Regions from separate parts of the Lelliottia sp. CFBP8978 genome, predicted to be linked through region 1. Evidence: predicted binding sites of a transcription regulator. Region 1 holds the regulator's gene; the other holds the start of a gene.

Region 1 (4,687 bases):
CCAGCACCAGTAGCAGACCCAGCGCCGCAATGATCGCCCCCATCACCGGAACAAAGCTGTATCCCAGGCCGCCGGAGATCACCGCACCGCCCGCTGCCGCCCCCAGCGCATTACCCAGATTAAACGCCCCGATATTGACGGATGACGAAAGCCCCGGTGCTTCGTGGGCAACGCGCATCACACGCATCTGCAGCGGCGGAACAACCGCAAAAGTTGCCGCGCCCCACACCACCATAGCAATAGCCGCCCCAAACTCGTTGCGCGCCAACCAGGGAATCGCCACCATGATAACGATCAGCAGCGTTAAAAAGCCTTTCAGCGTACCGCTGACCGAACGATCCGCCAGCTTGCCGCCCAGATAGTTGCCAATGGAGAAACCTACGCCAATCAGCACCAGCATGGCCGTCACAAAGATCGGAGTGGCGTGCGTAATATCATGCAGAACCGGGGAAATATAGGTATAGAGCGTGAACATTGCGCCTGCGCCTAATACCGTCGTGAGCAGAGCCGACAGCACCTGCGGACGAACCAGCACCGACAACTCTTTACGGACATCAGGCCGCTCGCCCGCTTCTCCTTTTGGCAGCGAGAAGAACAATGCCACCATCGCAACGACACCTAACAGCGCCGTAGCGAGGAACGACATCCGCCAGCCAATGACCTCGCCCAGCCAGGTCGCCGCCGGAACACCGCCAATATTGGCAATGGTCAGCCCCATAAACATGGTGGCAACCGCGCTGGCCTGTTTGTGTTTTGGCACCACGCTTGCAGCCACCACCGAGCCGAGGCCAAAGAACGCGCCGTGGTTCAGGCTGGTCAGAATGCGTGACAGCAGCAGCGTGGTGTAATCAGGAGCCATCGCCGAGAGCACGTTGCCCAGCGTAAAAATCGCCATCAGGAAAATAAGGGCATTGCGGCGTGCGCGATGAGACAGCAGCAGCGTCATCAGAGGCGCACCAATCATCACGCCAATGGCGTAGGCGCTGATCAGCATACCCGCCGCCGGAATAGAGACGTCTACCCCTCTGGCAATAACCGGCAACAGCCCCATTGGGGAAAACTCGGTGGTGCCAATCCCAAAAGCGCCAATCGCCAGGGCCAGCAGAGGAAAATTGATTTTCATTGTTCAACTCCGGATGCCGTGTCATTACGCGACACAGAACTAAGAAGTCAAAAGCATGACATCAATCACAAAAAATGAGAAGTTAACAAATCAGCAAAAGATTTTTGCAATAAGGGTAACAATCAGAGAGGAGAACGAGGGAGAGTCTCTCCCCCGTTTAAATCAGTGCAGTGCAGCGGTCAGACCCGCAGCGACAATCAGAGCCAGAACAATAATAGTTGTCGTCAGCGAAAACTTAAGATCGGTACTCATCAATTTTTCTCCTTTTAATCTCCCCACGAATAGTGAGCTTGCTCATTTTTACACAGTTTACCCCAAAAATCTTCCTGGATTTAGGCTGATAACCGTTTTTGCTCTTCCCCTTTTCATCAAGATGAGACAAAATTCCACGCTAAATTTATAAGCGTACCGGCCACTGACCCCCTCCTGACGTTCTGAGTCGTTTTCCCGGCGTATCGCAATTTACATTGCGAGATAAGGGTGAGAGAAGGCAAACGTTTACCTTTAAGTATTTCAGGAGTTTAAGATATGGTCTGGAGTGACATGTAATGGCAACAATCAAAGATGTGGCGAAACGCGCAAACGTTTCCACTACAACCGTATCACATGTAATTAACAAAACCCGTTTCGTTGCGGAAGAAACGCGCAACGCGGTGTGGGCGGCGATCAAGGAACTGCACTACTCCCCCAGTGCCGTTGCGCGTAGCCTGAAAGTCAACCACACCAAATCTATCGGCCTGCTGGCCACCAGTAGCGAAGCGGCCTATTTTGCCGAGATCATCGAAGCGGTCGAGAAAAACTGTTTCCAGAAAGGCTATACCCTGATTCTGGGCAATGCCTGGAACAGCCAGGAAAAACAACGCGCGTATCTGTCGATGATGGCGCAGAAACGCGTCGACGGCCTGCTGGTGATGTGTTCTGAATACCCGGAGTCAGTACTTTCCATGCTGGAGGAGTACCGCCACATTCCGATGGTGGTGATGGACTGGGGTGATACCCGCGCTGATTTTACTGATTCCGTCAACGACAACGCCTTTGAAGGCGGCTACATGGCGGGCCGCTATCTGATTGAGCGCGGTCATCGTGAAATCGGCGTGATCCCGGGTCCGCTTGAGCGCAATACCGGCGCTGGGCGTCTTGCTGGTTTTATGAAAGCGATGGAAGAAGCGCTGATCACCGTGCCAGAAAACTGGATTGTACAGGGCGACTTCGAGCCGGAATCCGGCTATCGCGCGATGCAGCAGATCGTCTCCCAGTCGCACCGTCCAACCGCGGTCTTTATCGGTGGTGATATTATGGCGATGGGGGCTCTTTGCGCAGCCGATGAGCTCGGTTTGCGCGTGCCGCAGGACATTTCCGTGATCGGGTACGATAACGTGCGCAACGCCCGCTACTTCACCCCGGCGCTGACAACCATTCACCAGCCGAAAGACTCGCTGGGTGAAACAGCCTTTAATATGCTGATGGACCGCATCGTCAGCAAACGTGAAGAATCACAGTCGATTGAAGTACACCCGCGTCTGATCGAACGCCGTTCAGTTGCAGATGGTCCGTTCCGCGACTATCGCCGTTAATCTGAGGGGAGCCGGTTACTCCGGCTCCTTCAGCCACTCTTTGTTCAGCGTTTCACTGTCCCCCAGATAATCCAGCAGCCACGCCAGCGCAGGCGACATATCGTTTTGTTGCCAGGTCAGACAGCATGCCGCATCCGGGAAGGGATTTTCCAGCGTCAACGCCACCCACTCGCCGCGATCGATGCGAGGGCGAGCGAAGTGAACCGGCACCATCCCCACGCACAGCCCGGCGGAGAGACAAGTTGCCGAGGACTCCCAGTCTGGCGCAACCACGCGTCGCTGGTTATCCAGTAGCCAGGTAATGCGTTTAGGCAGCGAGCGGGAGGTATCCTCCAGCACCAGTGAAGGCCAGTTGCGCAACGTATCATCGCTCAGCGGGCCGTCCATTGCCGCCAGCGGATGATGGCGGGCGACAACGCAGGTCCAGCTCAATGAGCCCATATCCCGAAACGCATAGCGCCCACCCACCGGGATCGCCTGCGTCGCCCCGATCGCCATCTCTACCCTGCCATCCGACAGCGCATCCCACACGCCATTAAATACCTCCTGCGAGACGCGAAGTTCTACGTCCGAGAAATGGCGATAGAAGTCGACGATCATCTGCCGGGTGCGTTCGGGTTTAACGATATTATCAACCGCAATAGACAGATGCCCGCGCCAGCCATTGGCAATCTGCTGGCACTGTTCTCGCGTGATCATCATTTTTTTGATAACAGAGCGCCCTTCTTTCAAAAACCACGCGCCTGCTGGCGTTAGAACCACGTCGCGGTGACGACGCTCAAACAGCGGAACCGCCAGCCACTCTTCCAGCTGACGCACCGTATAGCTGATAGCAGAAGGAACGCGATGCAGCTCTTGCGCCGCACCGCTAAAGCTGCCATTGCGAGCGACCGCATCTACCACTTCCAGGGAATATTCAGACCACATTTTTTGCCTGCAAAATTTTTGAATGCAACCGCCAAATATTAGCGTTTCACAAGGCAGATTGCACTCCCTACACTTTGCGCCAGTGTGTACCTGCCTTCTTAGGAAAATATAACAATGCAACCCAACAAAGGATTTTTGGTCTGGCTCGGCGGCTTAAGCGTGCTGGGCTTTTTGGCCACCGATATGTATCTGCCCGCGTTCGCCGCGATGCAGGCCGATCTCCAGACGCCTGCTGCAGCCATCAGCGCCAGCCTGAGCGTGTTTCTGGCCGGCTTTGCCTTCGCCCAGCTGCTCTGGGGACCACTTTCTGACCGCTATGGCCGCAAGCCTGTGTTACTGATCGGCCTGGCTATTTTCGCGGCCGGTTGCCTCGGGATGCTGTGGGTGCGCGATGCCACCTGGCTGCTGGTCCTGCGTTTTGTTCAGGCCTTTGGCGTGTGTGCCGCCGCCGTCACCTGGCAGGCGCTGGTCACGGATTATTATCCGGCCTCACGGGTAAACCGTATTTTTGCCACCATTATGCCGCTGGTGGGTCTTTCTCCGGCGCTGGCACCGCTGCTCGGCAGCTGGATCCTGGTGCATTTTGACTGGCAGGCCATCTTTGCTACGTTGTTCATCATTACGCTGGCCTTAATGTTGCCGGCCTTGACGCTGAAACCTGCGCCGGCCAAAACCGCTGAGAATAATGAAAGCCGGGTAACCTTCCTGTCGCTTCTGCGTTCGCGCGCTTATCGCGGCAATGTGCTGATTTACGCCGCCTGTTCTGCCAGTTTTTTTGCCTGGCTCACCGGGTCGCCATTCATTCTGCATGAGATGGGTTACAGCCCGGCAGTGATTGGTCTGAGCTACGTCCCACAGACGATTGCTTTCCTGGTGGGCGGGTATGGTTGCCGCGCGGCGCTGCAAAAATGGCAGGGTCACCAGATGCTCCCCTGGCTTCTGGTTCTGTATGCCGCCAGCGTGATCGGCACATGGGCTGTCGGGTTTATACCCGGCGCGTCGTTGGTCGAAATCCTGATCCCGTTCTGTGTGATGGCCGTGGCTAACGGTGCTATCTACCCTA
Region 2 (4,687 bases), 230 kb from region 1:
GCTTTGGGGCAAAACCGATGATTGTCACCGGCATGCTGCTGCGCGCGGCGGGATTTGCCACGATGGGGATCGCGCATGATCCCTGGCTGCTGTGGTTCTCCTGTTTCCTCTCCGGGATTGGCGGCACGCTGTTTGATCCCCCGCGCACCGCGCTGGTGGTGAAATTGATTCGCCCGCAACATCGCGGTCGCTTTTTCTCCTTACTAATGATGCAGGACAGCGCCGGAGCGGTGATTGGTGCGCTGCTGGGAAGCTGGCTGCTGCAATACGATTTCCGTCTGGTCTGCGCGACCGGCGCGATTCTGTTTATCCTCTGCGCGGCGTTTAACGCCTGGCTGCTGCCCGCATGGAAGCTCTCGACGGTGAAAGCGCCCGTGCGTGAAGGGCTGGGTCGGGTCCTGGCTGATAAACGCTTTGTGACTTACGTGCTCACCCTGACGGGTTATTACATGCTGGCGGTGCAGGTCATGCTCATGCTCCCGATCATGGTCAACGATATTGCCGGTTCTCCGGCGGCGGTCAAATGGATGTATGCCATTGAAGCCAGCCTGTCGCTCACGCTGCTCTACCCTATTGCTCGCTGGAGCGAGAAACGTTTTCGCCTGGAACATCGCCTGATGGCGGGTCTGCTCCTCATGACCCTCAGCATGATGCCAATTGGTCTGGTGAGCACTCTGCAGCAGCTGTTTATCCTGATTTGCACCTTCTACATTGGCTCAATCATCGCTGAACCGGCTCGCGAAACGCTGAGCGCCGGGCTTGCCGATCCTCGGGCTCGTGGCAGCTATATGGGCTTTAGCCGTTTGGGTCTGGCCTTTGGCGGTGCGCTCGGATACGCAGGCGGCGGCTGGCTGTTTGATGCAGGAAAAGCGCTCAATCAGCCGGAGTTACCCTGGATGATGCTGGGTGTGGTGGGCTTTATGACGCTGCTGGCGTTGTGGTGGCAATTTAGCCAGAAACGGATCACCCGCGGTATGCTTGAACCAGGCGCTTGATTTGAATGATGCTTTTTTCTCCTCCATACTGAAGACTGACGATCAACAAATGGAGGAGAAACGTGAAGCTTTATATCTACGATCACTGCCCGTTCTGCCTGAAAGCCCGGATGATCTTTGGGCTGAAGAATCTCCCGGTTGAGTTAGTCACGCTGCTCAACGATGACGAAGCGACCCCCACCCGCATGATCGGCAAGAAAATGGCCCCGATTCTGCAAAAAGACGACAGTCGCTATCTCCCTGAAAGCATGGATATCGTTCACTACGTTGATAAGCTTGATGGCGCGCCGCTGCTCACCGGTCAACAAAACCGGGCCATTGAAGAGTGGCTGCGTAAGGTCAATGGCTACGTTAACCGCCTGCTTATCCCGCGTTTTGCCAAAGGCGCTTTTGATGAATTTGCCACACCGCAGGCGCGGGCGTATTTCGTCGAGAAAAAAGAGGCCGCCATTGGCAATTTTGCCGAGCACCTCTCCCACTCGGCGGGCCTGGTAAAAAATATCAGTGACGATCTGCGCGCGCTGGACAAACTGATCGTTAAGCCCAATGCGGTGAATGGCGAGCTGTCCGACGATGACATTCATCTCTTCCCGCTTCTGCGCAACCTGACTCTGGTGGCCGGAATTCAATGGCCAACGCGGGTGGCTGACTATCGCGACAATATGGCGAAGCAAACGCAAATCAATCTGCTTTCCTCTCAGGCTATTTAGTGCCGTTCATGGCGGGAGCTGCCTCCCGCCTCTTCACTATCAGCTTTTTCTGCTGGTCTCAGGATTCACCGCCTGACATACTTGTGCCTCAGGACAGAGCGCCGGGATCATGTTGAGGAAGCCCATGAATAAAATCATTATTGCTGCTGCATTACTTATCAGCGGCCTGCTGGTGGGTTGTAACCAGCTTACACAGTACACCGTCAGTGAACAGGAAATTAATCAGGCGCTGGAAAAACATAATAACTTTTCAAAAGATATTGGCGTGCCGGGTGTGGCCGATGCCCATATCGTATTGAGCCAGCTGGTCAGCCAGATTGGCCGCGAAGAGCCAAACAAAGTGGTGTTGTCCGGTGATGCAAAGCTGGATATGAACTCTCTGTTTGGCAGCCAGAAAGCCAACATCAAGCTCAAGCTTAAAGCGCTGCCGGTCTTCAATAAGGAGAAAGGGGCGATTTATCTGCAGGAGATGGAGATCACCGACGCCCAAGTCACGCCGGAAAAAATGAAACCGGTGTTGCAAACGCTGATGCCCTATCTGAACCAGTCGCTGCGTAACTATTTCAATCAGCAACCTGCGTATGTCCTGAGCGAAGACAAGAGCAAGGGTGAAGCCTTAGCGAAGAAATATGCCAAAGGTATTGAAGTGAAGCCGGGTGAAATTATTATCCCGTTCACAGACTAACGTTAAGGGCGCCGCTGGCGTCCTTTTTATTGCACGATAGTTTTACGGAAATGTGTGCAAACGAAAACGTTTACGCTTATGATTTGTGTCCGGCAAAAACAGCCATCCTTATGACTGATTCCTGATAAGCCGGAGCATATCAATGACTGCACAACCCCAGGTTCTGAAAATCCGCCGCCCTGACGACTGGCATATCCATCTGCGCGATGGCGATATGCTTAACACCGTTGTCCCTTACACCAGTGAAATCTATGGCCGCGCGATTGTTATGCCTAACCTGGTCCCGCCAGTCACCACCGTTGAAGCCGCTGTAGCCTATCGCCAGCGCATTCTTGATGCCATCCCGGCAGGCCATGATTTCACCCCGTTGATGACCTGCTACCTGACCGATTCACTCGATCCGAACGAGGTCGAACGCGGCTTTAACGAAGGCGTCTTCACCGCCGCAAAACTCTATCCGGCCAACGCCACCACCAACTCCAGTCATGGCGTGACCAGCATTGATGCCATCATGCCGGTTCTTGAGCGCATGGAAAAACTGGGGATGCCGCTTTTGGTGCACGGCGAAGTGACCCATGCTGAGATTGATATTTTTGACCGCGAAGCCCGATTTATCGACACGGTGATGGAGCCACTGCGCCAGCGTTTACCGGGTCTGAAGGTGGTCTTTGAACACATTACGACTAAAGATGCCGCCGAGTATGTGCGCGACGGTAACGAGCGGCTCGCAGCCACTATCACCCCGCAGCATCTGATGTTTAACCGTAACCATATGCTGGTGGGCGGCGTTCGTCCGCACCTCTACTGCCTGCCGATCCTGAAACGTAATACCCATCAGCAGGCGCTGCGTGAGCTGGTCGCCAGCGGGTTTACGCGTGCTTTCCTGGGGACTGACTCAGCGCCGCATGCGCGTCATCGTAAAGAAGCCAGCTGCGGATGCGCCGGTTGTTTCAATGCGCCAACGGCGCTTGCCAGTTACGCAACCGTCTTTGAAGAGATGGGCGCGCTGGAGCACTTCGAGGCTTTCTGCTCACTCAATGGCCCGCGTTTCTACGGTCTGCCCGTGAATGAAACCTTCATCGAACTGGAACGTAAAGAGAGCCAGATAGCAGAATCTATCGCCCTGGCGGATGATACATTGATCCCGTTCCTGGCCGGTGAAACCGTACACTGGACGGTAAAACGCTAATTTTTTGTTCCCCCTGTTGTAAGTTGCATAATATAACTGTATAAATAAACAGTATATTACACAGGGGGCAATTATGCGTATTGAAGTGACTATCGCCAAAACCACTGTCTTGCCTGCTGGCGCACTGGATGCGCTTGCGGGTGAGTTATCCCGTCGTATTAATAACAGTTTTCCCGATCGTGGCGGTGCCGTCACCGTGCGTTACGCGGCCGCTAACAATCTCTCCGTCCTCGGCGCGGCGAAAGACGACAAAGACCGCATAAGCGAAATCCTCCAGGAGACCTGGGAGAGTGCCGACGACTGGTTTATCACCGATTAATTATTGCTCCCTCATTGTCATTTTTTGCCGGGTCGCCCCGGCTTTTTTATCCCTTTCCGTTAAGTTCAAAATAATTGTCTGTCTTCTTAAAAAAACGTGAATAAGATGACGCTTTATTGTTCAAACAATCCTAAAAAGCAGAAAAATGTGTTGCAGCCTGTTTATTTTCCCCTGCATAACCCTTATTTATTGATATACTGAAGTTGCTTCAGAAAAACACGCATTGAACCTCACAGTCGTTGTCTTCTCACACGTATTACGGGGGTTATGATGGAAAAGAATAATGAAGTCATCCAGACCCATCCTCTTGTTGGATGGGATATCAGTACCGTAGACAGCTACGACGCACTGATGCTGCGTTTGCACTACCAGACCCCGAATCAGCCAAGCCGTGAAGAAGCGGAAGTTGGACAGACACTGTGGTTAACCACTGATGTCGCGCGTCAATTTATTTCTATTTTAGAGGCAGGTATTGCCAAAATAGAATCTGGCGACTACCAGGAAAATGAGTATCGTCGGCATTAATTTTATGCCCTACATTCACTCAACAGGCACCCTTGCGGTGCCTCATTTATTTCCCGCTTGTATCAACTCTGCAACTTAATTACTCTGCAAACTAAAGTCCCGATTTAAGAGATCCTCATGAAATACGACTTAATTATTTTAGGAAGCGGCTCCGTGGGTTCTGCAGCAGGTTATTACGCCACGCAGGCAGGCCTCAAAGTCCTGATGATCGATGCGCATCATCCCCCTCATGCAGAAGGCAGTCATCACGGCGACACTCGTCTT

What was found. The regulator PurR, encoded in region 1, represses purine synthesis genes. The targets are predictions, from matches to a motif close to CANGCAAACGTTTGCNTG.
Region 2: a site for PurR is predicted at 2,450-2,467, ahead of pyrC (dihydroorotase). Genes of this name have one in related genera too.

What each region holds. Positions count from the first base shown of each region.
Region 1 is NZ_CM188253.1:1,924,804-1,929,490, reverse strand. Features, by position in the region: gene SOM82_RS09050 (MFS transporter) at 1-1,123, opposite strand, end outside; gene cydH (cytochrome bd-I oxidase subunit CydH) at 1,286-1,375, opposite strand; gene purR (HTH-type transcriptional repressor PurR) at 1,672-2,697, shown strand; gene punR (DNA-binding transcriptional activator PunR) at 2,713-3,624, opposite strand; gene punC (purine nucleoside transporter PunC) at 3,739-4,687, shown strand, end outside.
Region 2 is NZ_CM188253.1:1,695,202-1,699,888, reverse strand. Features, by position in the region: gene mdtH (multidrug efflux MFS transporter MdtH) at 1-995, shown strand, start outside; gene grxB (glutaredoxin 2) at 1,058-1,705, shown strand; gene SOM82_RS07885 (lipoprotein) at 1,830-2,390, shown strand; gene pyrC (dihydroorotase) at 2,533-3,579, shown strand; gene dinI (DNA damage-inducible protein I) at 3,653-3,898, shown strand; gene bssS (biofilm formation regulator BssS) at 4,169-4,423, shown strand; gene solA (N-methyl-L-tryptophan oxidase) at 4,541-4,687, shown strand, end outside.